DNA from 3 places in the Nocardia fodinahabitans genome. Region 2 is predicted to be linked to each of the others. Evidence: riboswitches for the same ligand, from Rfam matches in the RefSeq annotation. Region 2 holds a riboswitch; each other region holds the start of a gene.
What was found. A riboswitch is a leader RNA that binds a small molecule or an ion and turns the genes downstream of it on or off. The one in region 2 is predicted to bind S-adenosylmethionine.
Positions count from the first base shown of each region.

Region 1: another riboswitch for S-adenosylmethionine. It lies ahead of NV348_RS18270 (aminotransferase class V-fold PLP-dependent enzyme); the one in region 2 lies ahead of NV348_RS21545 (bifunctional o-acetylhomoserine/o-acetylserine sulfhydrylase).
Region 3: another riboswitch for S-adenosylmethionine. It lies ahead of NV348_RS13645 (rhodanese-like domain-containing protein); the one in region 2 lies ahead of NV348_RS21545 (bifunctional o-acetylhomoserine/o-acetylserine sulfhydrylase).

Region 1 covers NZ_JBRJJC010000001.1:3,923,420-3,933,468, reverse strand. The annotation lists gene NV348_RS18270 (aminotransferase class V-fold PLP-dependent enzyme) at 464-1,774, opposite strand; SAM riboswitch class IV at 1,823-1,937, opposite strand; gene NV348_RS18265 (MarR family winged helix-turn-helix transcriptional regulator) at 2,233-2,667, shown strand; gene NV348_RS18260 (Pls/PosA family non-ribosomal peptide synthetase) at 2,824-6,750, shown strand; gene NV348_RS18255 (M1 family metallopeptidase) at 6,750-8,105, shown strand; gene NV348_RS18250 (hypothetical protein) at 8,090-8,275, opposite strand; gene NV348_RS18245 (DUF2752 domain-containing protein) at 8,314-8,775, opposite strand; gene NV348_RS18240 (alpha/beta fold hydrolase) at 8,984-10,036, shown strand.
Region 2 covers NZ_JBRJJC010000001.1:4,643,897-4,653,945, reverse strand. The annotation lists gene NV348_RS21575 (vitamin K epoxide reductase family protein) at 1-227, shown strand, start outside; gene NV348_RS21570 (hypothetical protein) at 206-658, opposite strand; gene NV348_RS21565 (FAD-dependent oxidoreductase) at 666-2,348, opposite strand; gene NV348_RS21560 (3-ketosteroid-9-alpha-monooxygenase, oxygenase component) at 2,362-3,555, opposite strand; gene hsaA (3-hydroxy-9,10-secoandrosta-1,3,5(10)-triene-9,17-dione monooxygenase oxygenase subunit) at 3,760-4,923, shown strand; gene NV348_RS21550 (NADP-dependent isocitrate dehydrogenase) at 5,106-6,323, opposite strand; SAM riboswitch class IV at 6,939-7,049, shown strand; gene NV348_RS21545 (bifunctional o-acetylhomoserine/o-acetylserine sulfhydrylase) at 7,130-8,446, shown strand; gene metX (homoserine O-acetyltransferase MetX) at 8,443-9,591, shown strand; gene NV348_RS21535 (TetR/AcrR family transcriptional regulator) at 9,605-10,049, opposite strand, start outside.
Region 3 covers NZ_JBRJJC010000001.1:2,913,373-2,923,421, forward strand. The annotation lists gene NV348_RS13635 (heavy metal translocating P-type ATPase) at 1-570, opposite strand, end outside; gene NV348_RS13640 (O-succinylhomoserine sulfhydrylase) at 1,120-2,328, opposite strand; gene NV348_RS13645 (rhodanese-like domain-containing protein) at 2,339-2,755, opposite strand; SAM riboswitch class IV at 2,773-2,890, opposite strand; gene NV348_RS13650 (Rv0361 family membrane protein) at 2,937-3,395, opposite strand; gene NV348_RS13655 (FAD-dependent oxidoreductase) at 3,585-4,973, shown strand; gene NV348_RS13660 (amidohydrolase family protein) at 5,032-5,898, shown strand; gene NV348_RS13665 (DUF456 domain-containing protein) at 5,900-6,382, opposite strand; gene NV348_RS13670 (CaiB/BaiF CoA transferase family protein) at 6,511-7,605, shown strand; gene NV348_RS13675 (hypothetical protein) at 7,696-8,040, shown strand; gene yczR (MocR-like transcription factor YczR) at 8,042-9,544, opposite strand; gene NV348_RS13685 (hypothetical protein) at 9,606-9,890, shown strand; gene NV348_RS13690 (methylated-DNA--[protein]-cysteine S-methyltransferase) at 9,938-10,049, shown strand, end outside.

The DNA.
Region 1 (10,049 bases), 720 kb from region 2:
GACGACTACTGGTGGCGGCGGGGCGGCAACCGTGGTCGTCGGCACGATCGGAGGCGGCGGAGTTTCGACAACGGTGGTCGGTGCGACAGTGGTCGTCGTCGGCGAGAGTGTTGTGGCCGAGGACGCGCTGGGGCGGATGGTCGACGTCGTCGAAAGTTCCGTCGCCGGAGCGGACCCGTCGTCGGCGAGACCGCCGATCACGGCTAGACCGACAATGCCGGCGACCCCGATCCCGGCCACCAGGGCCAGCGGCGCTTCTTGTCCTGCGGGCGGGGCGGGCGGGCCCACGGATCGGGCGGCTGAATCGGTCGAGGCACTATCTCCCCTTAAGTTCCTGAGCAGTGCTTTTAGGACTCATCGCGACCGGCCGACGGCCTGTTACCCAATTCCGCGGCGCGTCAAACATTTTTTGAGGGAGACATGCCGATGCGGCCGGACCGGAGTCGGCCGCATCGCCGACGACTCAGCCGAGGAGGCAGGGGGCGGCGCGGGTGTCGGGGGTGAGGGGGCGGGTTTCGGGGGTGGGGTTCCAGAGGCCGTCGGTGGCGGCGTAGGTCCAGGTGGGGCCGGATTCGGCGAGGGTGGCGACGGCGGTGATCAGGCGGTCTACGTCGGCGGCGGTGGTGCCGAGGCCGATGCTGGCGCGCAGGGCGGCGTCGAGGCCGAGGGCGGCGAGGAGGGGGTGGGCGCAGAAGCGGCCGTCGCGGACGCCGATGGCGTGTTCGGCGGAGAGATAGGCGGCGACCTCACCGGGGGCGTACCCCGCCACCGTGAAGGCGACGATGCCGACGCAATCCGGGCTGTCGGACCAGATGCGGACCAGGTCGACACCCGGGATGGCACCCAGCCCGGCACGCAGCCGGTCGGCCAGGAAGCGCTCGTGGGCGACCAGTTCGTCCGGGTCGATCGCGGCGAGCGCGTCGCAGGCGGCGGCGATGGCGGCCGCGCCCAGCACATTCGGTGAGCCCGCCTCGTGCCGCTGCGGCGCCGCGGCCCATTCGACCTGCGCCACACCGACTTCGCGCACCGCACCGCCACCGGCCAGGTACGGCTCACCGGCATCGAGCCAGTCCCGCCTGCCGACCAGCACACCGGCACCGAACGGCGCGTACAACTTGTGCCCGGAGAAGGCGAGATAGTCGATCCCGTCCTCGCACAGGGAGATCCGTCGATGCGGCGCCAGCTGCGCCGCGTCGACGAGAATCCGCGCGCCACACAGGTGGGCGATGGTCGCCAACCGCTCCAGCGGCAGCACCTCACCGGTCACATTGGAAGCCCCGGTCACCGCGAGCAAAGCGGCGGGCTTGCTGCACAATTCGGCGACGACCCGGCGAACCGTCTCCTCGACGGTATCGGCGGCCCGCACGACCCGACGCCCGCGCGCGGTCCACGGCAGGAAGTTCGCGTGATGCTCGATATCGAGCACCACGGTCTCCCCGGGCACGCAGCCGGCCAGCAGGTTCAGCGAATCGGTGGTGTTGCGGGTGAAGACGACGACCTGGTCGTCGGCGGCATCGACGAACCGGGCGACCGCACCACGCGAGGCCTCGTAGCACTCGGTGGCGATCCGCGAGGCGTAGCCCGCGCCGCGATGCACGCTGGCGTAGTACGGCAGCAGCCGCGAAATCCGGTCGGTGACCTGCCGCAACGCCGGCGCGCTCGCGGCGTGGTCGAAGTTGGCGTAGGCGCTGGTCCCGCCCTGCACGAGCGGAACCCGCAGGTCCGCACCGGAAACGGCGGCCAGGGCACAGGTGGGGTCGATAACTGCGGTCATGACGAAATCCCGTCGGCTCAGGGACTCGTTCCCGACAAGGGTGCTGCGAGTCCGCGCTTGCCGCGCCCACTGCGGACGGCGGCCTGGTCGTCACCCGGAGCACCCCACCGCGGAGGAGGGTTGCCGACCAGCTAGCCGGGGCTTGTCGCTGGTACTCGTGACCGGTTTCGAGACTGACAGACGATCCCGCGAGCTGTCAACCACCGCGATCGGCCCGTCGGAAACCCGCGACGTTTGCCGCGATCATGACCGCGCCGATCACGCCACCGGCACCCACTGCGGCCGTCCCCGCCGGACGAGGGGTAATCCCCACGGCCACAACGGAATCGGACATCCCGACCGGACACCCGGTTGCCATCGGATTGCCACTTTTCCCCAAACCGCTCAACGATCTGCTTCATCCATGATGGATCACCCAAATGATTGAGTTGCCCCACTATCTGTTAGGGTTGCCGATCATGTCCACGAACTCGAACTCCGTCCGCGGCCTGCCGCGCTACCCGGTGTACGCGCTCGGACGGCTCACCAAGGCACTGCACGCCGAGATCGACGTCCCGTTGCGCGATCACTGGGTGCTCACCTTCATCGCGGAGAACGCCGACCTGACGCAGAAGAAGGTCGGCGACGCGCTCGGCATCGACCGCAGCGAAGTCGTCCGGCTGGTCGACGCGCTGGAACGCGCGGGCCTGGTCGAACGCACCCGCGACGGGTCGGATCGCCGCAAGTACCGGCTGCGGATCACCGACGCCGGACGCAAGCAATGCAAGCGCACCGACCGCCTGATCGCCGACGCCACCGCGCGAGTGCTCGAGCGGCTGGACCCCGAACAACAGCGCACCCTGCACCGCCTGACGCTGATCGCGCTCGGCGAATCACCGCCGTCGCCATCGTGATCGGCGCCGACGGCACGCCTCGCGCTGCCGTCCGGCCACACCTTCTCCGAGTACCGTTGGCATCTGGTGACCATCCTGTTTGCCCTCCGGTAACCCGCCCGTGAAACAACAAACACCACCGATGGGGGTCGACCGATGAGAGGTGGACTGAGCGCCATGCTCGAGCCACGCACTGAGGACCCGGCGAGCCGGTTGCGTGATCCACTACTGCGCGCCGACCTGGCCGCGCCACCGCGCACCCTGGTAGACATCCTGACCAGCACCGCCCTCGCCCACCCCGACGCACCGGCCATCGACGACGGCACCGTCGTGCTCAGCTATATGGAGCTGATCGCCGCGATCGAGGCCAGGATGACCGAGCTGACCGCGGCGGGCGTGCGCCCCGGTGACCGGGTCGGCGTGCGGATGCCCTCGGGCAGCGCCGCGCTGTACGTCACGATCCTGGCCGTTCTGTACTGCGGCGCCGCCTACGTCCCCGTCGACGCCGACGACCCGGAGGAACGGGCCCGGCTGGTCTTCGGCGAGGCCAGGGTCAGTGCAATGGCCACCGGCGCGGGCATCGAGTCGGCGACCGCCGCCGCGGGCCGCACGCCCGCCTCGGACTGGAACACCCTGCCGTCGCCCGCCGACGACGCCTGGATCATCTTCACCTCCGGCTCCACCGGCACCCCGAAGGGCGTCGCGGTCACCCACCACAATGCCGCCGCCTTCGTCGACGCTGAGGCCAGGCTGTTCCTGCAACATGCCCCGATCGGCCCCGGCGACCGGGTGCTGGCCGGGCTGTCGGTCGCCTTCGACGCCTCCTGCGAGGAGATGTGGCTGGCCTGGCGCCACGGCGCCTGCCTGGTCCCCGCCCCGCGCGATCTGGTTCGCACCGGCGCTGACCTGGGCCCGTGGCTGATGCGCCGCGAGATCAGCATCGTCTCCACCGTGCCGACGCTGGCCGCCACCTGGCCCGCGGAGGCGCTGGACTCGGTGCGCTTGCTGATCTTCGGCGGCGAGGCCGTCCCGCCGGAACTGGCCGAACGCCTCGCCGGCGGTGCCGATCGCGAGGTGTGGAACACCTACGGACCCACCGAGGCCACGGTCGTCGCCTGCGCCGCGCTGCTCGACGGCGGCATGCCGATCCGCATCGGCCTGCCACTGGACGGCTGGGACCTGGCTGTCGTCGACCCGCAGGGCAACCCGGTGCCCGAGGGCGAGACCGGCGAACTCGTGATCGGCGGCGTCGGTCTGGCCCGCTACCTGGACCCGGCCAAGGACGCCGAGAAGTACGCCCCCCTGCCCTCGCTGGGCTGGGAACGCGCTTATCGCAGTGGTGATCTGGTCCGCAACGACTTCCAGGGCCTGATCTTCCTCGGCCGTGCCGACGACCAGATCAAGATCGGCGGCCGCCGCATCGAACTCGGCGAGATCGACAACGCGCTGCAGCACCTACCCGGTGTCAGCGGCGCGGCCGCCGCCATCCGGACCACCAAGGCGGGCAACAAGATCCTGGTCGGCTATCTCACCGGCGCGGGCCCCGACTTCGATGTCAAGAAGGCCAGAAAGATACTGGCCGAACAGCTTCCGGCCCCGCTGGTGCCACGCCTGGCGGTCGTCCCCGACCTGCCGACCCGTACCTCGGGCAAGGTCGACCGCGACGCGCTGCCCTGGCCGCTGCCGAGCACCGAGGAACCGGCCGCGTCCGGTCTCGCGGGCACGGCGGCCTGGGTAGCCGGGCTGTGGGACGCCATCCTCGGCGCCGCGGCCACCGATCTCGACGCCGACTTCTTCGATCTGGGCGGCGGCTCGCTGTCGGCGGCCCAGCTGGTCGGCGCGTTGCGTGCGCGGTATCCGCACGTCACCGTCGCCGATCTCTACGACCATCCGCGGCTGGGCTCGCTGGTCGAACTGCTCGACGGCAGCGCGCCGGTCGCGGCCGTCGACGAGCGCGTCGTCACGCCGACGCCGTTGCGTGCGCAGATCACCCAGGTGCTGGCCACCATCCCGCTGACCACCCTCACCGGGTTGCAGTGGGTCACCTGGCTGGCGGTGGTGTCGGCGATCGCGGGGTGGTCCGCCTCGCTGCCGTGGCTGCCGCGCCTGTCCTGGTGGTGGATCGCGCTGGCGTTCGTGCTGTTCATCTCGCCGCTGGGCCGGATGACGCTGTGTGTGGCCGGTGCGCGCGTCCTGCTGGCCGGACTGCGCCCCGGCACCTATCCGCGCGGCTCCTCGGTGCATCTGCGGCTGTGGGCGGCCGTGCGGCTATCGGAGGCCAGCGGCGCCGAAAGCCTGTCCGGCGCACCGCTGATGGTGCCGTTCGCGCGGGCGCTGGGCGCGAAGATCGGCAAGGGCGTCGACCTGCACACCCTGCCGCCGGTCACCGGCATGCTCGACCTCGGTGACGGCGCCAGCGTCGAACCCGAGGTGGACCTGTCCGGCTACTGGGTCGACGGCGACGTCGTGCACATCGGCGGCATCACCATCGGCGACGGCGCGGTGATCGGCGCGCGCTCGGTCCTGCTGCCCGGCACCAAGATCGGTAAGAAGGCCGAGATCGCCCCCGGCTCCGCGGTGTCCGGCAAGGTCAAGGCCGAGCAGGAATGGGCGGGCTCGCCCGCGACGAAGGCGGGCAAGGCGCCGCGCCGCTGGCCCGACCACGCGCCCGAGCGCGCCCGGCACTGGCTGGTCGTCTTCGGTCTGTCCTCGATGGCGCTGGCCGCGATGCCCGTTCTCGGCCTGGCCGTCGGCGGCACCTTCATCGCCTGGTGGGTCCGCGAGGAGACCACCATCGGCGCCGCCGCGCTGCGCGGTTTCGCCATCCTGCCGGTGGCGACCCTGCTCAGCCTCGCCGTGTACGCCGCCGCGACCGTGATCGCCGTTCGCCTGCTCGGCATCGGCCTGCGCGAGGGCTACCACCCGGTGCGCAGCCGGACCGGCTGGCAGGTGTGGGCCACCGAACGCCTGCTCGACTCGGCCCGCACCTTCCTGTTCCCGCTCTACGCCAGTCTGCTGACCCCGCTGTGGTTGCGCCTGCTCGGCGCGCGGATCGGCAAGAACGTCGAAGCGTCGACGGTGCTGTTGCTGCCCAAGTTCACCGTGGTCGCCGACGGCGCCTTCCTGGCCGACGACACCATGATCGCCAGCTACGAACTCGGCGGCGGCTGGCTGCGCATCGGCGAGGCCAAGGTCGGCAAGCGCGCCTTCCTCGGCAACTCCGGTATGACCGCGGTCGGTCGCCGGGTGCCCAAGAACGGTCTGATCGCGGTGCTCTCGGCCGCGCCGTCCAAGGCCAAGGCCGGCTCGTCCTGGCTGGGCAGCCCGCCGGTGCGGCTGCGCCGGGCGGCCGAATCCAGCGACACCTCACGCACTTTCGATCCGCCGCTGCGGCTGAAGCTGGCGCGCGCGATCGTCGAGACCTGTCGCTTGATCCCGGTGATGGTGACCTTCGCCGTCGGCCTCGGCGTGCTGTTCGTGCTGGCCCTGATCGCCCAGCACTCCGACTACCTCGTCGCCGCCCTGATGTCCGGTCTGGTCCTGATGGCGGCGGGTGCGCTGGCGGGTGCCATCGCGGTGGCCGCGAAGTGGTTGCTGGTCGGGCGGATTCGGGCCGTCGAGCATCCGCTGTGGAGTTCGTTCGTGTGGCGCAACGAGGTCTCCGACGCCTTCGTCGAGACCGTCGCCGCGCCGTGGTTCGCCCGCGCCGCCACGGGTACTCCCGTGATGAATCTGTGGCTGCGCGGACTCGGTGCCAAGATCGGCCGCGGGGTATGGTGCGAGTCCTATTGGCTTCCGGAGGCAGACCTCGTGACACTCGGTGACGGCGCGACCGTGGAACGCGGCTGTGTGGTGCAGACCCACCTGTTCCACGACCGCATCATGTCCATGGACACAGTGACACTGGACGCGGGCGCCACCCTCGGCCCGCACTGCGTCGCCCTGCCCGCCGCCCACATCGGCGCGGGCGCCACCATCGGACCGGCCTCGCTGGTGATGCGCGGCGACGTGGTCCCGCCGTCGACCCGCTGGTGGGGCAACCCCATCTCGCCGTGGACCGGTACCGCCTCGACGTCGGAGTCGAGGCAGCGCGGAGCCGCCTGATGCGGAGCAAGTTCTACGAGGAACCGATCGACGCCTACCTGCCGCAGAACGGCAATCGCGGGTACCGCGTGTCCAGGTATGAGCTGGAGCTGGGCTACCGACCGGCCAGCAACCGGCTGGCCGGGCGCGCGGTGATCATCGCGGTCACCACCGCGGTGCGGCCCTGGTTCACCCTCGATCTGTCGCAGGCGCTGACCGTGTCCAAGGTGTTCGTCAACGGGGCCAAGGCCGCGAAGTTCAGTCATCAGCAGGGCAAGCTGGCGCTCACCCCGCAGCAGAAGATCCCCGCGGGCGGCGTCCTGGAGATCACCGTCCACTACGCGGGCACGCCGCGACCCGTGCGCGGGCCGTGGGGCGAGGTCGGCTGGGAGGAGCTCACCGAGGGCGCGCTGGTGGCCAGTCAGCCCAACGGCGCCGCCTCCTGGTTCCCGTGCGACGACCACCCGAGTTCCAAAGCGTCGTACCGGATCTCGATCACCACCGACAGCCCGTTCTACGCCCTCGCCAACGGCACCCTGGTCCGCAAGCAGGCCAAGGCCAGCCAGACCACCTGGGTGTACGAGGCGCCCGAGCCGATGGCCAGCTACCTGGCGACCATCCAGATCGGCAACTACCGCAAGCACCGGATCGGCGCGCCCGGCGAGCCGGTGCCGATGCAGGCCGTCATCCCGCAGCGGCTGCGCGCGAACTTCGACCACGACTTCGCCCGTCAGCCCGAGATGATGGCACTGTTCACCGAGAAGTTCGGCCCGTACCCGTTCGAGAACTACACCGTGGTCGTCACCGACGACGAACTCGACATCCCGATCGAGGCACAGGGCATCTCGGTGTTCGGCGCCAATGACTGCGACGGCAAACGCGGTTCGGAGCGGCTGGTCGCGCACGAACTGGCCCACCAGTGGTTCGGCAACAGCCTGACCCTGAAGCAGTGGCGCGATATCTGGCTGCACGAGGGCTTCGCCTGCTACGCCGAGTGGATCTGGTCGGAGGCCGCGGGCGGACCGACCGCGGATCAGCTGGCCAGGGCGGCACGGGCGAACCTGACCCGCCAGCCGCAGGACATCATCGTCGGCGATCCCGGTCCCAAGGACATGTTCGACGACCGGGTCTACAAGCGCGGCGCGCTCACCCTGCACGCGCTGCGACTGGAGCTGCGCGACCACCTGTTCTTCGAACTCGTCCGGGAATGGACCGCGCGCTACCGCCACGCCTCGGTCACCACCGAGGAATTCGTGGATCTGGCAGGCCATTACAGCGTGTCGCCGCTGCGTCCGTTGTTCGCGGTCTGGCTCGGCACGAAACCGTTGCCGCAGCTACCGCCGCTGGGTGGCCAGGCGCATCAGAACACCAGGTAGCGCTGGGCGAGTTCCTCGACGAGGGGATCGTCGGACGGCACCATCTCGAGCGCCTCGAGATCGTCGGCCACCGAGATGCTGCGGGAGTCGTCGCGCTCGGGGTCGGGGCCGTCCTCGGCGAGCCGGCGCATCAACTTCTGTCGGACTCGATCCTTCAGTGAATCGCGCATGCCTCCAGATTGCCCGCCGATCCGCGGGGGCACCAGTATCAAACGGGCGTCAGCCAGGTTCCCCACGGCGTGTTGCGCACGACGGTATAGACGGCGAGCAGCCCGAAGAACGACCACACCAGCACCGGGCTCAGCCCGGGCACGCGCCAGCGTTGTCCGCGCCGGGCGCGCAGCACCCAGTCGACGACGAACACCGCGAACGCGACAACCAACGGCAGCACCAGCACATTGCTGTGCAGTGAATCGATGATCCGGCCGTCGGTCAGGTTGTGCATCGCCCGCATCCCGCCACAGCCGGGGCAGTACACCCCGAGCAGCGCGTACACCGGGCACAGCCCGTAGGAACCCTCGACGTGCGGATCGCGGAAATGCAGCAACGCGAACGTGCCGACCCCGACTCCAGCGGCGAGCAGCGGCGGGGCGAAGCGCTGCCAGGCCGGGCGTGCCGGTTCCCGGTGCGGGGCGCCGGAGAAATCGGCCATGACGGGCGTGCTGTCCACGCTCCTACGGTAGCCGCGCCCGGTCGGAGCCGCCAGCATGCCCGGGTCGCGCTGCCACGCTGTAATTTTCCGGCGACTTCGGGCGATTTCACACTGACGGTGTCGCCGGTGACCCAGTTCACAACAAATGGGACACTGTGACCCGCTAACACTAGCTAGCACCCCAGCTCGCACTGTACGGTGGCCTACGACACAAAGGAGTGCCGACATGCTTGCAAAGTCGATGATGACGGTAGGCGTACTCACCGCACAGTTCCGTGCCGGGCTGCGTACCCGGAGCTTCGCGACAGCGAAACTCAACGCCCCCACTGTCGAGAACCGGGTCGTCCCGGTGACCACCGCGGACGGCGCCGACCTCCGGGTCCACGTCTACGGTCCCGACGCCGCCCCCACTCTTGTCCTCATCCACGGCTGGGCCTGCAGCATCGAATACTGGAACCCGCAGATCACCGCCTTCGCCGGTGAGTACCGCGTGGTCAGCTACGACCAGCGCGGGCACGGCGAGTCCACCCTCGGTACGGCCGCCCCCAGCGAGCACACCCTGGCGGGCGACCTCGCCGCCGTCCTGGACGCGACGCTGCGCCCGGGCGAGAAGGCCGTCCTGGCCGGGCACAGCATGGGTGGTCTCACCATCCAGGCCTGGGCCAAGCACCACCCCGAGCAGGTCGCCGAGCGCGCCGCCGCCGTGCTGCTGGCCAATACGGCCAACGGCGACATCCGCTGGGAAACCGATCTGCTGCCGGTGCTGAACAAGCAGCTCACCGTCGCCGAGTACCCGGTCACCGTCCTCGGCGCGCCGGTGCGCATGCCGCAGCAGGTCAGCGAGTCGCTGCTGTTCGCGCCGCTGCCGATCCCCGGCGGCTGGTTCACCGAGCAGATGTTCCGCTACCGCATCCTCACCCCGGAGGCCACCGCCGAAGAGGTCGACTTCGCGATCGGCATCATCCGGTCCTGCCGTCCGCTCGCGCGTGGCCGCCACGCCGCCGCGATGGCCGACATGGATCTGTCGGAAGGCACCGCCAACCTGACCGTGCCGACCACCGTTCTGGCCGGCGCCCAGGACCGACTGCTCCCGCAGCGCATGTCCCGCTCGATCGTCGACATCCTGCGCCGCACCGGCAACCTGACCGATTTCCACGTGCTGCCGCACGGGCACCTCAGCAACATCGAGGACACCGCCGCCTTCGACGCGATCCTGCGTCAGATCATGCTGTCGGCCACCAACTCTCGGGCCACCCGCCGCAACGTCGCCGCCCGCTGACCCGAGTCGGTTC
Region 2 (10,049 bases):
TCTTCCAAGCGCTCTACCGGATCGGCTCGCTGTGCCCGTACTGCATGGTGGTCTGGGCGATGATGCCCGCGCTGCTCGCGCTCCTCACCCGTCCGGCGTCGGGCCGCGCACCCGGCCCGATCGCCACGATCGTCGGGTGGCGATGGACCGTCGCGGTGCTGATGTACGCGGTCGTGATCCTGCTGGTCTTCCTGCGGTTCCAGGACTATTGGCTGTCGCTGTGGTGACCGAGCGGGATATCGCCGACACCGCGGATCTGGAGCCGCTGCTGCGCGACTTCTACGCCGTTGCCTTCGCCGACCCGCTCATCGGGCCCTATTTCACCGAGGTCGCGGCCATGGAGCTGGACACACATCTGCCCAGGATCACGAATTTCTGGGCCCGCGCGCTCTTCCGCGACGCCGAGTATCAGGGCAACATGTTCACCCCGCATGCCGCGCTGCACGCGGCCAGGCCCTTCACCGCCGAGCATTTCGACCGCTGGGTCCGGCTCTGGCACGCCGCGGTGGACAGCAGATACCGCGGACCCAACGCCGACCGGGCCAAAATCCAGGGCGAGCGCATCGCGACCGCGATGCGCCGCCGGCTGGGCTGCCGGCGTGGCAACGAGCTGTAGACGGCACGACGTTCGTGTGCCGTCGTCGCCCGGGTCCTGCACGCTGCGCTCACCGCGACTTCTCGGGCAAGAGTGCCGCTTCGACCAAATCCTCGACCGTGACGAACTTCACGCGTGGCCGCCCGGCGGCCTTGCCCGCCGTCTGCTCCGCCGCGTCGATGGCCCGCCAGCCGTCGCGGCCGACCTGGTAGGGCGCGCGCTCGGCCAGCAGCGCCGCCAGGTCGGCGCGGGTGCGCTGGGGCGCGGCCAGTGCGCCGTTCACGAAGTCCTCGATCAGCTGATCGACGGTCTGCTCCGCATCGACCCGGTTGGAGCCGATGACACCCCGGGCCCCGCGCTTGATCCAGCCGCACACATACACGCCCGGCACCGGATTGCCATCACGGACAACCCGGCCACCTGCATTGGGGACGATGCCGGCGCGCTCGTCGAACGGCAGGTCTTCGATCGGCGCACCGCGGTAGCCCACCGAACGCAAGACCAGCGACGCCGCCAGCGTGCCGGTACGGTCGCCGGCCCGGGCGACAGTGCGCCCGTCGATCGCGACCAGTTCGTTGTGCACGTACTCGATGCCGTCGACCCGCCCGTCGCCGGTGACGGCGGTCGGGGAAGCCGAGTAGCGGAAGACGATCCGCTTGTTTCCCGGGGTGCGCGGACCGTGCGCGTATTCCTGCGCGATGGTGTGCTTGAGCCGCAGCGCGAACTCGGCGCCGGGATCGTCGAGCTCGGCCCGCGAGATCGGATCCAGTTCCAGATCACCGGGATCGACGATGATGTCGACGCCGTTGAGGTACCCCAGCGCCAGGAATTCCGGTGAGGTGTAAGCGGCCTGCAACGGCCCGCGGCGGCCGAGCACAACCACCTCGGTGATTGTGCTGCGGCGCAACGCGGCCAAGGCGTGATCGGCGATATCGGTGTGCGCCAGCTCATCCGGGTCCACCGTCAGCACCCGGGCAACATCGAGGGCCACATTGCCGTTGCCGATGATGACGGCCCGCTCGCCGGAGAGATCGAATGCCCGGTCCGCGTACTCGGGATGCCCGTTGTACCAGGCCACGAATTCGGTGGCCGAGTGGCTGCCCGGCAGGTCCTCTCCGGGCACGCCGAGGCGCCGGTCGGTGGCCGCGCCGACGGCATAGATGACCGCGTGGTGGTGGGCCATCAGCTCCTCGTGCGAGATATCCTTGCCGACCTCCACATTCAGCCGGTACTGCAGCGCGTCACGCCGGAAGGCCGATTCGAACTGGTCCACCACTGCTTTGGTGCCGGGATGGTCGGGCGCGACCCCGGAGCGGATCAACCCGTAGGGCGTTGGCAGCCGATCGAACAACTCGACCTCGACGTCCGCGCGACGCAGCAGTTCCGCGGCGGCGTAGCAGGCAGCCGGTCCCGCGCCGACGACAGCGACCCGCAGGGTGCCCAGCGCCCTGGGTACGCGCCCTGGCTCGGTCAGGGGTTCGGTGGTCGATTCCAGCGGATATCGCTGGAACCAGGCCGCATTGATGTCGCGGAACCGCTCCAGCGACGCGCTGAGCTCGTCCGCGGGGAAGATGGCGCCGACCGGGCAGGCATCGGCGCAGGCCCCGCAGTCGACACAGGCCACGGGGTCGATGTAGAGCTGCTCGGTGGTGGCGAATTCGGGTTGATCGGCGGTGGGACGGATGCAATCCACCGGACATTCGGGGATGCAGCCGGCGTCGTTGCAGCACCGCTGCGTGATCACATAGGCCATCGGGAGTCGATCCTCACGCGTTCGTCGGATGGGGTGCGGGGCCGGCTTTGCGGAGGTTCTCGGCGACTTCGGCTTCCCAGACCGCGTTGGCGGTGGTGGTGTCGACCTCGAACTCGAAGCGCTGCGAGGACTTCGGGTCCACGTCGGCGACATCGACGAAGAACTGGTCGTACCAGCGGCGCAATTGGTAGACCGGGCCGTCCTCGGCGCAGAGCAGCGGATTCTCGACCTTGGACTTGTGCTTCCAGATCTCCACGTCCTGCAGGAAGCCGACGGCGATGCCCTCGGTCATTTTCGTGGCCAGCCGCTCGGCCTGCTCGTCCGGCAGACCTTTCGGCTTCTCCAGCGTGATCCCGTACTGCAGCACGAACGAGTCCTGGGTGACCGGGTAGTGGCAATTGACCAGGACGCTGTTGACCTCGTAGCCGCTGTAGATGTTGGTCAGCGGGTTGATCATGTACGAGGGCCCGAAGTACGAGGCCTCCGATTTCAGCAGTGTGTCACCGCCGTACTTGTTCACGATCCCGACATCGGGGCGGCCCTTGGTCTCCAGGAACTGGGTGGCGATATGGCCCTCGAAGACGTTCTTGAAGTACGTCGGGAAGGCGTAGTGGATGTAGAAGAAGTGGGCCATGTCGACGATGTTGTCGATGATCTCGCGGCAGTTGGCGCCCTCGATCAGGATCGTGTTCCAGGTCCACGGCGTCCAGGCGGCGCTGTGGGTGTCGACGGGGCCGCCGTTGCCGTCGCTGTACGGTCCCTCGATATGGGGGATGGTCACCTCGGGTGCGGGCGCGTTGCCCTCGTGGTCGTGCCAGACGAAGAGCTGACCGTTGCGCTCGAGGCTGGTCCAGGTCCGGGTGCGGGCAAGCGGCGGGACCCGCCGCGCGTACGGGATGTCCCGGCATCTGCCGTCGCCACCCCAGCGCCAGTCATGGAACGGACAGGCCACCTCGTCGCCCTTGATCGTGCCCATGGACAGGTCACCACCCAGGTGCCTGCAATACGCGTCGAGCACCTGCAGGCGGCCGCTGGTGTCGGCCCAGACCACGAGCTTGGTGCCGAACGCCCTGATCGAGTGCGGTCTGCCGTCGCGGAAGGTCTCGGCGAGGCCGAGGCAATGCCAGCCCCTGGCGTAGCGGGTGGGCGCCGAGCCCACGTCGATCTCCCGGACCTGTCGGCCGCTGTCCTGGGCGTTCGTGGCCATCACCCACTCCTCGAGATGCTAGAACGAGTTACAGAATCGACACATTTTCGGGCGCCGGCCGTCGGCGAACCAATGGCCGAAAGTCCTAGATTTCAGGGACTTATTCCGTCCCGAACCAAGCCTTTTGGGTGCTCGACACTTTTTGTAACCGGTTCTAGTTTTGTGGCGCAGCAATCGCCCCTACCAGCCCGGAGTTTCGCGACAATGACCCAGGACATCATCGACCGAGTAGCCGCCGTGCTGCCGCGTCTACGTGCGCGCGCCCAGCAGACCGAAGACCTGCGCCGGATTCCGGACGAATCCATCGCGGACCTGCGCGACACCGGGTTCTTCACGCTCCTGCAACCGCGACAGTGGGGTGGCCACGCCGCCGACCCGGTCGTCTTCTACGACACCGTCCGCACGCTCGCGAGCGCGTGCGGGTCCACCGGTTGGGTGGCCGGCATCCTCGGCATCCACAACTGGCACCTGGCCCTGTTCGACCAGCGGGCACAGCAGGATGTCTGGGGCGCCGATACCGACGCGCGCGTCGCGTCCTCGTATGCACCCATGGGCGCCGCCACCAAGGTCGACGGCGGCTACCTGGTGAACGGCGCCTGGGCGTGGTCGTCCGGCTGCGACCACGCCGACTGGGTCTTCGTCGGCGGCCCGGTGCTCGCCGACGGCAAGCCGGTCGACTTCGGCAGCTACCTCATTCCGCGCAGCGACTACCGCGTCGACGATGTCTGGAACGTGGTCGGCTTGCGCGGCACCGGATCCAATACGGTCGTCGTCGACAACGTGCTGGTGCCGGAACACCGCTTCCTCAGCTTCCGGACGATGGCCGAATCGACGTCGCCGGGCCTGCGGACCAATGCCGATCCGGTCTACCGGATGCCCTGGGGCACAATCCATCCCACCACCATCTCCACCCCGATCGTCGGCATGGCCTATGGCGCGCTCGCGGCGCACATCGAGCACCAGGGCACCCGGGTGCGGGCCGCCTACGCGGGTGAGCACGCCAACGCCGACCCGTTCGGCAAAGTCCGCATCGCCGAGGCCGCCAGCGATATCGACGCGGCGTGGCGGCAGCTGTCCGGGAATGTCGCCGACGAGTACGCCTGCTTGTTGGCCGGCCGGGAGATCCCGTTCGAACTGCGCGCCCGGGCCCGCCGCGACCAGGTGCGCGCCACCGGCCGCGCCGTCGCATCGATCGACCGGCTCTTCGAGGCGGCCGGCGCCACCGCACTGACGAACAGCACAGCACTGCAACGGTTCTGGCGCGACGCGCATGCCGGTCGGGTGCACGCCGCCAACGATCCCGAGCGCGCCTACGCCATGTACGGCACACACGCCTTCGGCCTGCCGGTCGTGGACACGATGGTGTAACCCACGAGCCGGCTCCGGCCGCACGCGACGCAGCGCGCACAACGGCCCGGTGGGTGCCCCGGTTCTCGCGAGAACTGGGGTACCTACCGGGCCGGGCGAACTCCGCCCCCGCTGATCCGCCGGTCGCCGACGCGGGTCTCGCGCCGCCTGAGTCCGAATCGCCCAGCGGCGGGATCGCTACCTCACTTGAGGGCGCGCGCCAGGTTGACGTCGAGCGCGCCGAGGAACTCCTCGGTGCTCAGGTAGCCCTGGTCGCCGCCGACGAGCAGCGCCAGATCCTTGGTCATCTGGCCGCCTTCGACGGTCTTGATGACGACGTCCTCGAGCGCCTGCGCGAAGCCGATCACCTCGGGGGTGTTGTCCAGCTTGCCCCGGTGCTCCAGGCCACGGGTCCAGGCGAAGATCGACGCGATCGGGTTGGTCGAGGTCGGCTTGCCCTGCTGGTGCTGGCGGTAGTGCCGGGTGACGGTGCCGTGCGCGGCCTCGGCCTCACAGGTCTTGCCGTCCGGGGTGAGCAGCACCGAGGTCATCAGGCCCAGCGAGCCGAAGCCCTGCGCCACGGTGTCGGACTGCACGTCGCCGTCGTAGTTCTTGCAGGCCCAGACGTAGCCGCCCTCCCACTTCATGGAGGACGCGACCATGTCGTCGATCAGGCGGTGCTCGTAGGTCAGGCCCGCGGCGTCGAACTCGGCCTTGAACTCGGCGTCGAAGACTTCCTGGAAGGTGTCCTTGAACATGCCGTCGTAGGCCTTGAGGATGGTGTTCTTCGTGGAGAGGTACACCGGGTAGTTCTGCTGCAGGCCGTAGTTGAACGAGGCCCGCGCGAAGTCCTCGATGGACTTCTTGAAGTTGTACATACCCATGACGACGCCGCCGTCCTCGGGCATCTTCACGACCTCGTGCACGATCGGCTCGCTGCCGTCCTCCGGGGTGAAGGTCAGCGTGACGGTGCCCGCCTCGTAGACCTTGAAGTCGGTGGCGCGGTACTGGTCGCCGAAGGCGTGGCGGCCGATGATGATCGGCTTGGTCCAGCCGGGCACCAGGCGGGGCACGTTGGAGATGATGATCGGCGCGCGGAAGATGGTGCCACCCAGAATGTTACGGATGGTGCCGTTGGGCGAGCGCCACATCTTCTTGAGGCCGAACTCCTTCACCCGCGCTTCGTCCGGGGTGATGGTGGCGCACTTCACGCCGACGCCGTGCTTCTTGATGGCATTCGCGGCATCGACGGTGACCTGGTCATCTGTCTTGTCGCGATACTCGATGCCGAGGTCGTAGTACTCGAGGTTCACGTCGAGATACGGGTGGATCAGCTTGTCCTTGATGAACTGCCAGATGATCCGGGTCATCTCGTCGCCGTCGAGTTCTACGACGGTGCCTTCAACCTTGATCTTGGACATGGATCTTCGTGTCCTCCTCGGTGGGTGCCCTTATTGCACGGCCAGGCGAACACGCTTGTGAGCGGACCCCAGCAGTTCCAACAGACAACGTATATGCCCCGCGTTGTCTGCGGGACGTGTGGTGCAAACAAGACGAGCGTACTGCTGCCCCCCACCTCACCGCGATGGGAGGGCCCGCTGTGCGGGACTCCGCTCGCCGCGACGCCGATCAGGGCGCGAGTGACCGAAGACACTGCCGGCCGGTGCCCGGCATACGCTCGCCTCCCAACCTACTCGGCGGGCGCCTCGCCAAGTGCGCTGTTCGCCGTTACCGCCCGGTACGCAGCGCCGATCCGAGTCCGGGGCCAGCGGCTGAATCCGAAGACGATCGGCACCGGGCCGAGCGTCACCGTGACGGCACCGGGCACGCCGTAGCCGCCGAGGCACGGCGAACGCACCCCGCAGACCGCGGCCGAGGAACAGCTGCGACCCGTCCTGCGCGGCTCCGCCGCAGCTGCGGCGCCCCGCCGGAACTCGACACGCCAGGGCCCGGCACACCGGCGACAGAGTGATCCAGGCGACGAAACCGGGGGAAGTTTCCGCGCGGACGCAATGGCCGGTTAACATGACGGCCAAGGTCATGAGTACCAGTGCCAAGCCCCGGCTCGCTGGTCGGCAACCCTCCAGCTGCGGTGGGGTGCTCCGGGTGATGACCGGGCTCTCGAAGGCCGAGAGCAAGCGCGCATCGCAGGAGGCCCCCATGTGTTGTTGTCCGTCGATCCAACCCATCTGACGCGATATACCGGCGAACAACCCTGGAGCTTTACATGACCGACTCCACCCTGCCCGAGAACTGGTCCTTCGAGACCAAGCAGGTCCACGCGGGCCAGGCCCCCGACGCGGCCACCAACGCGCGGGCCCTGCCGATCTACCAGACCACCTCATACACCTTCCGCGACACCGATCACGCCGCCGCGCTGTTCGGTCTCGCCGAGCCGGGCAACATCTACACCCGGATCATGAACCCCACCCAGGACGCGGTCGAGCAGCGCATCGCCGCGCTCGAGGGTGGCGTCGCGGCGCTGCTGCTGGCCTCGGGCCAGGCCGCCGAGACCTACGCGATCCTGAATCTGGCCAACGCGGGCGACCACATCGTGTCCAGTCCGCATCTCTACGGCGGCACCTACAACCTGTTCCACTACTCGCTGCCCAAGCTGGGCATCGAGGTCTCCTTCGTCGAGGATCCCGACGATCTGGCGCAGTGGCAGGCCGCCATCCGGCCCAACACCAAGGCCTTCTACGGCGAGACCATCGCCAACCCGAGCAGCGCCGTGTTCGACATCCCCGGTATCGCCGAGATCGCGCACAAGGCGGGCATCCCGCTGATCGTCGACAACACCGTCGCGACCCCGTACCTGATCCAGCCGCTGGCCCACGGCGCCGACATCGTCGTGCACTCGGCGACGAAGTACCTGGGCGGGCACGGCGCGGCGGTGGCCGGCGTGATCGTCGACGGCGGCACCTTCGACTGGACCGTGCGCGACGCCGACGGCAACGCCCGCTTCCCCGGTTTCACCGTGCCCGATCCCAGCTACCACGGTGCGGTCTTCGCCGACCTGGGCGCGCCCGCCTTCGCGCTCAAGGCGCGCGTGCAGCTGCTGCGCGACCTGGGTGCGGCGGTGTCGCCGTTCAACGCGTTCCTCATCGCCCAGGGCATCGAGACGCTGAGCCTGCGGGTCGAGCGGCACGTGGCCAACGCCGAGGCCGTGGCGAAGTTCGTCGCCGAGCAGCCGGGCGTCGAGGCCGTCCACTACGCGGGGCTCGAGACCTCGCCGTGGCACGCGCGGGCCAAGCAGCTGGCGCCCAAGGGCGCTGGCGCGATCGTCGCGTTCGAGCTGCGCGGCGGTGTCGACGCGGGCAAGAAGTTCGTGGACGCGCTCAGCCTGCACAGCCATGTCGCTAACATCGGTGATGTGCGTTCTCTCGTGATTCACCCGGCGTCCACCACGCACTCGCAGTTGACGCCCGAAGAGCAACTGGCCTCCGGCGTCACCCCGGGGCTGGTCCGGCTCGCCGTGGGCATCGAGGGGATCGACGACATCCTGGCGGATCTGCGCGCCGGTTTCGCGGCGGCGAACACGTGACTGTGAGCACCGAATCGCCGATCGCCCGTCCCGCGACCGGGGTGGCCCTGCTGCCACCGCCGGACGGGCGACTCGGCGTGGTCGCCATCGGGGATGTGGTGCTGGAGAACGGCGCCGTGGTCCCCGATGTGCGGCTGTCGGTGCAGCGCTGGGGTGAGCTCTCGCCCACGCTCGACAATGTCGTGCTGGTCGAACACGCCCTCACCGGCGACTCCCACGTCATCGCCAGCGCCGACAATGCCCAGCCCGGCTGGTGGGAGGGCATGGTCGGCCCCGGCGCGCCGATCGACACCGACGAGTGGTGTGTGATCGCGACGAACGTGCTCGGCGGCTGCAAGGGCAGCACCGGGCCGTCCTCGCTCGCGCCCGACGGCGCGCCGTGGGGTTCGCGTTTTCCCGACCTGACCATCCGTGACCAGGTCACCGCCGAGGCACAGCTGCTCGATCTGTTCGGGATCGAGCGGCTGGCCGCCGTCGTCGGTGGGTCGATGGGCGGCATGCGGGTGCTGGAGTGGATCGTCGGACAGCCGGGACGGACGGCGGCCGCGCTGGTGCTGGCCGTCGGCGCCCGCGCCACCGCCGACCAGATCGGCACCCAGACCACGCAGATGGCCGTCATCAAGGCCGACCCCGACTGGCAGGACGGCGATTACCACGGCACCGGCCGCGCGCCGATGACCGGCATGGGCCTGGCCCGGCGCATCGCGCACCTGACCTACCGCACCGAGGGCGAACTCGACCACCGCTTCACCAATCGTCCCCAGGGCGACGAGGATCCGTGGACGGGCGGGCGCTACGCGGTGCAGAGCTATCTCGAGCACCAGGCCGAGAAGCTGTGTCAGCGGTTCGACCCGGCCACCTACGTGCTGCTCAGCGAGGCCATGAACCGCCACGACATCGGTCGCGGCCGGGGCGGGATCGCCGCGGCGCTGGCCGCGACGACGGTTCCGGTCGTGGTGGGCGGCGTCGACTCCGATCGGCTCTACCCGCTGCACACCCAGGCCGAGCTGGCCGAGGGGCTGCCGGGCTGCGCCGGGCTCGAGATCGTGCACTCGCGCGACGGACACGACGGCTTCCTCACCGAGGCCGCCGCGGTGTCCAAGCTGCTCACCGAAACCATGCGGCTGGCCCGCGAGAACCGCTGACGCCCAGGCTGTTTCAGTCCCGCGTCGTCCCGGCCAGCAGGGTCATGATCGAGCGCACGTAGTCCTGGAGCCGTTCGCGCGGATACTCCTCGGGCTCGCTGACCGCGAGCCTGCCGAGCATCTCGGCGACGGTGAGGGTCGAGTTCGCGAGCAGGCCCGCGTCCATCGCCGACCAGCGCGGTGACATGGCGATGCCAACGCGGACAAGGGCTTCCGCACGGGCCAGGATCTCCGCCCTGGCCGTCGTCAGCGCCGCGCGATACTCGTCCGGCGCGCTCGCCGGGGTCGCCAGGATCAGCCGCCAGCGGGTCGGATTCGCCAGCGCCACACCGACGAACGCCTCGACCGTCGCCGAGGCGGCGGCGAGCGGATCGGTGTCGAGCAGGTTCTCCGGCAGGGTCTCGGCGATCTGCTCGAGGCCGCGTTCGCGTTCGCGTGCCAGCAGGGCCTCGACGAGT
Region 3 (10,049 bases), 1.7 Mb from region 2:
GCGCACTGGTTCCCCGATCCCGCGCTCGACCTGCATCGGTTCTCCGGTCAGCACCGACTCGTCCAGCACGGCCACGGTGTCGAGAACTCGCCCGTCGACTGGCACCACCTCACCCGGTACCACTACCAGCACATCGCCGACGGCGACCTCATCCAAGCCGATCACGCTCACCTCTGTGCCGAGACGGCGGCGAGCCGAGCGTGGCGCGTGCTCGAGCAGGGCTCGCAGATCGTGGGAGGCGCGTCGCTCGGCCGCCGCGTCCAGCGCACGACCGGTCGCCAACATCACCGCGATCAACGCACCAGCCAAGTACTCGTGCACCAGCAACGTGCCCACCAGCGACAACACCGCGATCACATCGACTCCGGTCCTACCCTGCAGCAGCGTGGCGACCATCCACCACACCGCGGGCACGATCGCCACCACCGTCGCCGCGATCCAGGCGCCCTCAGCCACCCCGTGCAGCCCGAACAGCCACGCAAGCAGCCCGAACATCAGCATGGCGACAGTCACCGCCACCAGCACCGGCTCCACCCACCCGGCGACCCGTTGTGACCACCGCCCCACCATCGAATTCGGTCCGGCCACACCCTCTCCTTCCCGAACCCAGCCTGCTGACAATCGGCTCTTCACCACCAGACAACGTGAACCGCACGTTCTCGGACAGGGCCGCAATTCCCCAACCCAGATGCCATTCGCCCCCAGCGACAACACAGCGCAACCCGCGGTGACTCTCTGTACTTTCAGTGACCCCTGAACGCCACGCAGCACGCAGGATGCCCCGTATGGCGGGAGTGTCAGAACCTTGGCTCTGTCTCGATTTCGGTGGTAGCGCGCCTTGGTCTATGCCAACAGGATTCGGTGTCGGAGTAGCGGACCAGGCTGACCAGGGCGGTCATTTCCGCGCACGCGGCGGCACTCCCGGGTCGGCGGCGCGGCGCGCGCGAAGGTGGTCTCGGTAGGGGTCGACCAGGCAGGGCCGGTACTGCGGTGGTCGCCGTGGACGTTCCGGCTCGCGCGCACGGGCAATGCGTTCGACCGTGTTCAGCGACACGCCCAGTCGGCGCGGGCCAGACAGGCTGCGTAGCGCGCCGACGACAGGGTCGGCGCTTTCGGGGCTCAGCTCAGGGCGTGGTCGAGGTCGCCGAGGAGGTCTTCGATGTCCTCGAGGCCGACCGAGATGCGGACCACGCCGTCGGACAGGCCGATGGAGGAGCGGCCTTCGGGGCCCATCGCGCGGTGGGTCGTCGTGGCGGGGTGGGTGATCAGCGTCTTCGCGTCACCGAGGTTGTTGGAGATGTCGATGATGCGGAGGCGGTTGAGGACCTCGAAGGCGCGCTTCTTGCCGTCGTCGCCAGCCAGTTCGAAGGTGACGACGGTGCCGCCGCCGGACATCTGGGCGGTGGCGAGGGCGTGCTGCGGATGCGATTCCAGGAAGGGGTATTTCACCCAGTTGACCGACTTGTTCGCCTCCAGGAACTGGGCGACCTTCAGCGCCGACTCGGTGGACTGGCGCACGCGCAGCGGCATGGTCTCCAGGCCCTTGAGCAGGGTCCAGGCGTTGAACGGGCTCAGCGCGGGGCCGGTGTGGCGCATCAGGTTCTTGACCGGGCCGTCGATGTAGTCCTGGGCGCCGAGGATCGCGCCACCGAGCACGCGGCCCTGGCCGTCGATGTGCTTGGTGCCGGAGTACACCACCACGTCGGCGCCGAGTTCGAAGCCGCGCTGTAGCAGCGGGGTGGCGAAGACGTTGTCCAGCACCACCTTCGCGCCCGCGGCGTGCGCGAGCTCGGTGACCTTGCGGACGTCGACGAGGGTCTGCATCGGGTTGGCCGGGGTCTCGAAGAACACGGCCTGGGTGGGCACCGAGAGCGCCTGCTCCCACTGCTCGAGGTCGTCACCGTCGACGAAGACGGTCTCCACGCCCCAGCGCGGCAGGATCTCGTTGCACACCACGAAGCAGGAGCCGAACAGGCTGCGCGCCGCGACGAGGCGATCGCCCGCCTTCAGCAGCGCGCCGAGCGCGGTGAACACCGCGGACATGCCGGACGCGGTCGCGAACGCGGCCTCGGCGCCGTCGAGCAGCCGGATGCGCTCCTCGAACATGGCCACCGTCGGGTTGCCGTAGCGGGAGTAGACGAAGTGCTCGACCTCACCGGTGAAGGACGCCTCGGCGGCCTCGGCGCTCTCGTAGACGAAACCCGAGGTCAGGTACAGCGCCTCGGAGGTCTCCTCGAAGCCGGAGCGGCGCAGGCCGCCGCGGACGCCGAGGGTGGCCGGGCCGACGCCCTCGGGCAGTGGCTTGTCGAACGAACCACCGGTGATCATGCTGTTCTCCTTATGCCTGACGCCACGGCAGGCCGACCGCGCGCCAACCGACGCTGCCGCGCTGCCCGAACGCGTCGGGGCCGCCTTCGAAACCGTCGAGCACGTTGTAGGACGGGGCGATGCCCGCCGCGGTCGCCACGGTCGCGGCGCCGATGGAGCGCTGCCCGGAGCGACACAGGAACACCACGGGCGCGTCGTCCGGACGACCGGCCAGCGCCTGCTCGAGCTGCGCGCCGAAGTTCGGATTGCGGGTCCCGGTGCCGTCGACCCACTCGATGAAGTGGGCCGGGCGCTCGATCGAGCTGGTGTCGGGGATGCCGACCTGTGCCCACTCGCCTTCGGTGCGCACGTCGACCAGCACCGCGCCCGGGTGCTCGGCCAGGATCTCCCACGCCTTCTCAGGGGTGATGTCGCCGGCGTAAGTCATGTCGAACCTCCTGCGTGAATCCGCTCTTGCCGTGCCGGTTCTCCGGGCACACGGCCAGGTCGTCACCCGGAGCACCCCACCGCGGAGGAGGGTTGCCGACCAGCGAGCCGGGGCTTGGCGCTGGCACTCATGACCTTGCGATTCGAGATTGCCCCGGCACAGGCCACCGTGTCAAACAGTGCTACGGCGTGCAGACCAGCCAGTTGCCGTCCACCCTGGTCAGGTTCCAGGTACTGGTGGACGGCGTGTCGCCGATCTGCACGGTGGCGTCGATCTTGGCCCGATCGCCGTTGACGGTCGCCTTGTCGAAACCCTTCTTGTCGATCGTCACTGCCGATTTCGGGCCGCCGAGCCGTTCCGACAGGCCGGACTTCTCCTCGTCGAAGCCGGGGCAGGCGACACCGGGCGGCGGACGCAGCTCGCTGCGGGAGCGCGCGTCGATATAGTTGGTGACAGCGGCCGCGAGGCGATCGGCCTCTGTGACATTTTTCTCAGCGGGCGAGAGCAGCCCGCCGAGCACGATGCCGATGAGCACGATGATCGCGATCACCGCGGCCGCGACGAACGGGACGATGGAACGCTTGTCGGTCTGATCCACCACGATGGGCTGGTCTTCCGAGCTTGTCTGCTCCTCGTTCATGCTCTAATCCTGACAGACCCGGTGCGGGCAACCACACCGCACGCCGGGTGGACACAACGCCGCAGATAGAATCGCCAGAATGCGGTGCGCTGCCGACCTCGAAGGCAGCTGCCAGCAGCCGGATCGTCAACTTAGCCTAGGCTAAATAGACGCCGTCAACAGTTCTCGACCAAAGGGTGCGCGTAGAAAATGACCGAACAGAGTGCAGCGACCCGCCCGCTCCGCATTGCGATCGTGGGCGCAGGACCGGCCGGTATCTACGCCGCCGACGCATTGATGAAGTCCGATGCCGATGTCAGCATCGACCTCTACGAGCGCATGCCCGCGCCCTTCGGTCTGATCCGCTACGGCGTCGCCCCCGATCACCCGCGCATCAAGGGCATCATCACCGCCCTGCACAAGGTCCTCGACAAGGACCAGGTGCGCCTGCTCGGCAACATCGACTACGGCACCGACATCACCCTCGACGACCTGCGCCAGTTCTACGACGCGGTCATCTTCTCCACCGGCGCCAACGCCGACCGCGCCCTGCCCATCCCCGGCATCGACCTCGACGGCTCCTACGGTGCCGCCGACTTCGTCTCCTGGTACGACGGGCACCCCGACGTGCCGCGGTCGTGGCCGCTGGAGGCGGAGAAGGTCGCCGTGCTCGGCGTCGGCAACGTCGCCCTCGACGTGGCCCGTGTGCTGGCCAAGACCGGTGACGAGCTGCTGCCGACCGAGATCCCGCCGAACGTCTACAAGGGTTTGAAGGCCAACAAGGCCGTCGAGGTCCACGTCTTCGGACGCCGCGGCCCCGCCCAGGCCAAGTTCACCCCGCTCGAGCTGCGCGAGCTCGACCACTCGCCGACGATCGAGGTCATCGTCGATCCCGAGGACATCGACTACGACGAGGGCTCCGAAGCCGCCCGCCGCAACTCCAAGCAGGTCGACATGGTCGCCAACACCCTCGAGCAGTGGGCGATCCGCGACCAGGGCAACCGCCCGCACAAGCTGTTCCTGCACTTCTTCGAGTCCCCGGCCGAGGTCATCGGCGAGGACGGCAAGGTCGTCGGTCTCAAGACCGAGCGCACCCAGCTCGACGGCACCGGCAACGTCAAGGGCACCGGCGAGTTCAAGCAGTGGGACGTCCAGGCCATCTACCGCGCCGTGGGCTACCTGTCGCAGAACATCACCCAGCTGCCGTTCGACGACCAGGCTGGCACCGTGCCGAACGAGGCCGGCCGCGTGATCTCCGACGAGACCGCCGAGGGCTCGGCCCGCTTCATGCCCGCCACCTACGTCACCGGCTGGATCAAGCGCGGCCCGGTCGGCCTCATCGGCCACACCAAGGGCGACGCCAACGAGACCATCGCCTGCCTGCTCGACGACGCCAAGGACTTCGCGCCCGCGCCGCAGCCCGAGCTGGACGCGGTCACCACGTTCCTCGAGAGCAAGGGCATCCCGTTCACCACGTGGGCCGGCTGGTATCGCCTCGACGCGCACGAGCGCGCCCTCGGCGAGCCGGAAGGCCGTGAGCGGGTGAAGGTCGTCGAGCGCGAGGACATGCTGCGCGCGTCCGAGCCGAACAAGGTCTAAGCCTCGGACGTCGGGCCCGAACTGTTCCATTCCGCCGAACTCGAGGCATTCTGTACAAGTGTTCGATGCCCACGTCCACATCATCGATCCGCGGTTCCCGCTGATCGAGAACGAAGGCTACCTACCCGACCCCTACACCATCGCGGACTATCGAAAGCGTATGGAGCACTTCCATGTTCGCGGTGGTGCGGTGGTCAGCGCGTCGTTCCAGGGGTCCGACCAGTCGTATCTGAAGGCCGCGCTGGCGGCCCTCGGTGAGGACTGGGTCGGGGTCACCCGATTGGATCTCGACGCCACCGACGACGAGATCATCGAGCTGGATCGCGCCGGCGTGCGCGCGCTGCGGTTCAACCTCAAGCGCGCCGCCGCCGACATCACCGAGATGACGTTGCAGGCGCTGCGCGCGCACGAGCTGGCCGGCTGGCACGTGGAGCTCTACATCGACGGCCAGATGCTGGCCTCGCTGCAACCGGTGATCTCGAAACTGCCCGCGCTCTCGATCGACCACCTCGGCATGTCCGAGGAGGGCCTGCCCTATCTGCTGGATCTGGTCGATCGGGGCGCCAGGGTGAAGGCCACCGGTTTCGGCCGGGTCGACATGGACGTGGCCGAGACGCTGCGCCGGATCCACGCGGTCAACCCGGGCGCGCTGATGTTCGGCACCGACCTGCCCGGCACCAGGGCGGGCAGGCCGTTCGAGGACACCGACGTCGAGCTGATCTGGCAGGTGGTCGGGGCCGACCTGCACGCGGTGCTGGAGGACAACGCCAGGGAGTTCTACCGGCTGCCGGTGGCGGACCGGCCCACGGCCGATCCGCTGCCGACCAGGCCGATCCCGCGCACCGACAATCCGACGGTGCCGATCCCCCGTGACGAACTGCCCGGCGCGGGCGAGCGCACCCGCCCGCTGCCGGTCATCGAGTAGCTCAGGCCAGGATCGCGCCGGTGAACCACACACCGGCCGCGATCAGCGCGCCGAACAGCTCGACCAGCATCGACAGGCCGACGCCTTTGAGCGCGTGCAGCGTCGCGGGCCAGGCCAGATCGTTGGTCTTCAGCCGGTACAGCTCGGCCAGGTACACGCCGAGCACGAAGCCGATGAACAGGCCGACGATCGGGATGACGAAGAACCCGACGACGCCGAGAATCGCGCCGAACAGCAGTGCCCGGTTCGACACCCCCGCCTCGCGCATCCGCCTGCCGGGCCAGGTGTACTTCACGACGGCGGAGATGACCAGCGCGACCGTGGCGACCGCGAGCACCGTCCACGCGGCGCTGCCGCCGGTCATGAAGGCCCACACCGCGATTGCGGCGAAGATCAGGATGACGCCGGGCAGGATCGGAACGATCACACCGATTAGGCCGACCAGAATGACGAGGCCTACGATGACCTCACCCCACACGCTCACTACCGGGTTCCTCCCATTGTGGCGCCGAGTCGCGCCACCCGGAATTCTGACCCATGCCCTACCCGGCTCGCCATCCCGACGCTATTGTCGGAGTGTCAATACCGTTCGACGATGAACAGAGGTCAGGTGTGAGCGAGTCCACCGCCAAGCAGGGGCCCCTCGCGGGTATCAAGGTCATCGAGCTGGCCGGCATCGGGCCTGGCCCCCATGCCGCGCTACTGCTGGCCGACCTCGGCGCCGATGTGGTCCGCGTACAGCGTCCCGGCATGATGCCCGGACACATGGAGCGCCCGCAGTGGCGCGGCCGCACCATCGTCGAGGCGAATCTGAAGGATCCCGCCGACGTCGCCAAGATCCTCGACCTGGTCGAGCGGGCCGATGTGCTGCTGGAGGGCTTCCGTCCCGGCGTCACCGAGCGCATGGGCCTCGGCCCCGACGACGCGCTGGCCCGCAACCCGCGCCTGGTCTACGGTCGGATGACCGGCTGGGGCCAGTACGGCCCGCTGGCCGATCGCGCGGGCCACGACATCAACTACATCTCGCTGACCGGTGTGCTCAACGCCATCGGCCGCAAGGGTGAGCGGCCGGTGCCGCCGCTGAACATGGTCGGCGACTTCGGTGGCGGCTCGATGTTCCTGGTGTTCGGCGTGCTCGCCGCGCTGGTCGAGCGGCAGAGCTCCGGCAAGGGCCAGGTCATCGACGCCGCGATGATCGATGGCGCGCTTGCCCTTTCGCACATGATGTGGGGCATGCGCGGGGTCGGCCTGTGGTCCGACGAGCGCGGTACCAACCTGCTCGACACCGGCATGGCGTTCTACGACACCTACGAGACCTCCGACGGCAAGTACATGGCCGTCGGCGCGATCGAGCCGCAGTTCTACGCCCAGCTGCTGGCCGGGCTGGAGATCGACGCGGAGGGGCTGCCGATGCAGCTCGACCCGAACGGGCAGGACCAGCTGCGCAAGCTGTTCGCGGACAAGTTCAAGACCAAGACCCGCGACGAGTGGGCCGCGATCTTCGACGGCACCGACGCCTGCACCACCCCGGTGCTGACCTTCACCGAGGCCACCGAGAATCCGCACATCGCGGCCCGTACCGGCCTGATCGAGATCGAGGGCGTCGTCCAGCACGCGCCCGCGCCGCGCTTCTCCCGCACCCCCGGCGGCGTGCCCACCCCGCCGCCGTCGGAGACGACACCGATCGAATCGGTCTGGGCTGACTGATTTTCCGGCCTGTCGTCGGTAGTCTCACCGACTATCGACGACAGGCCACGGATCCGAACCGGCCACCGGCCACCGAAGGTGCTCACCGCGTTGATCGCGGTCACCACCTTCGGCGCCGCGCTGCTCGCCTTCACGGTGGCCGAGGGACTGCTCGACGATCGTCAGGCACAACTCGCCGGATCCCGTTGCCGCAGTGACATACCGGTCCCGATCACGGCCAGCCTGCTCAACGGCCTCGCGGCCGGGCTGCTGGCGGCCACCACCATCGCGCTGGTGTGCCTGCTGGTGCTGCTGTTCCGCTACCCGTCCGCGCGCGGCGCCGCCGTGCCGCTCACGACGGCGGCCATCGTGATCTCGACGCTGTTCATGCTCGGCGCCGGGTACGAGACCGTGCGGCCGCACCCGGCCACGTACCACTCGTGCGGATTCGGCTGACTCAGTAGCAGGTGAGCGGCTGCAACGGATCGGCGGCGCGCGGGGTCAGCGCGTCGTAGGCGGCGGCGATGGATTTCACGGCCAGGCGCAGGTCGGCCTCGGGGTGGGTGAAGGGCAGGCGCAGGAACCGCTCGAACGCGCCCTGGACGCCGAAACGCGGTCCGGCGGCGAGCAATACCCCGTGATTGGGCGCGGTGGCGGCCAAGGCCGTGGAGACCGGGCTCGGCAGCTGCGCCCACACCGACATGCCGCCGGCGCCGGGCCCGATGTGCCAGCCGGGAAGGTCCTCGGCGACGGCGTCGAGCAGGGCGGTGCGCTGGGCGCGCAGTTGTTCGCGGCGGCGCTCCAGGATCGGTCCCGCGTGCTCGAGCAGGTGGATGGTGGCCAGCTGGTCCATCACCGGCGTGCCGAGGTCGACGGTGGCGCGGATGCCGAGCAGCTTGGTGATCAGCGCCTGGTTGGTGCGGATCCAGCCGACCCGCAGACCACCCCAGAACGACTTCGACGCCGAACCGATGGTGATGATCTCCGAGCCCTTCGCGAACGCGGCGACCGGCGGCGGCATGGTGTCGTCGGACAGGTTCAGCTCGCTCATCGATTCGTCGACGACGATGGTCATCCTGGTGTCGCGGGCGATGGCGGCCAGTTCGGCGCGGCCGTCGGCGTCGAGCAGCAGGCCGGTGGGGTTGTTGAAGTCGGGGACCAGGTAGGCCAGCGTGGCCGCGGTCTGCCGGGCGGTGCTGCGCAGACCGTCGAGATCCCAACCGGCGTGCGGCAATTCGGGCCGCAGCGGCACCGGGATCGGACGGGCGCCGACATCGCGGATCGCCTCGATGGCGTTCGGGTAGCTTGGGTGCTCGATCAGCACGCGCGCGGCGGGCGAGGTGAGCACGTTGAGCAGCAGCCGCAGGCCGTGCTGGGCGCCGAGGGTCACCAGGATCTGCTCGGGCTCGGTGGGCAGGCCGCGGGCGGTGTAGCGGCGGGCCAGCGCCTCGCGCAGCGCCAGCACACCGACCGGGTCCATGCCGTGCGTGCCGAGGTAGGCCGGGATACCTTGCAGCGCGGCCGAATACGCGTCGTGCAGTTCCGGTGGCGCGGACATCGCCGCGTAGGTCATGTCGATGGTCGGCAGTACGGGCTGCGCCATCAGGGCCATGATGCCGCGGGTCGGCTTGGCGCCGTCGTGCTGGATGGCCGGCGGCAGCGCCACCGTGCTGCGCGAACCCTGGCGGCTGATCAGGTAGCCGTGCTCGCGCAGCAGCGAGTAGGTGGAGGTGATGGTCGTGCGGCTGACGCCCAGGGTGGCGGCCAGATCCCGCTCGCTGGGCAGCGCGACGCCGAGCGGGGCGCGACCGTCGTGGATCAGCAGCCGGATGGCCTCGGCCAGGGCCAGATAGGCGGGTCGGTGCGGACGGCGCTCGGGCGAATCGCCGTCGGTTTCGGGGTCACGCCACCGGCCGAGGTCGCGGGCCAGTCCGGACGCGCCGATCACTCTTGTCGCCATGAAGTCCAGTATTCCGTAAGTGGATATTTGTAGGCAAGGCCAGTCGGAGGATTCTTAGGCCATGACCGCTTTCCTCGCCCTCGCCGTCGCCGCCGCCTTCGGGTACGCGGTCTACCACTTCTCCCCGAAACGGGGGGAACTGCCGTTCTGGCCCTTCCAGTATCTGCCGCACGACCGGGCCTTCAGCACCTACGATGAACAGCGACTTTTCCGCGACCTCGACGCCGCGCGCGTGCACGAGGAGGAGCCGGTCGCCGCAGCGACCGAGGCCACCGGCGGCAGTCCAGTCCAGTTACCGAAAACTGGTCTGCTCCCCTCCGATGAGCGCGGGCCACTCGCCGCGTGATCGGGGGCAGACCCGAATCTGTCACCGGGTCGGCGCACACTGTGATCATGAGTTCCGGAACCCGGACCGAACCGGTTGCCGCGGCACTGTTCGACACCGCGATCGGCCTGTGCGCCATCGCCTGGCACGGCGACACCGTCGTACGGTTCCAGCTGCCCG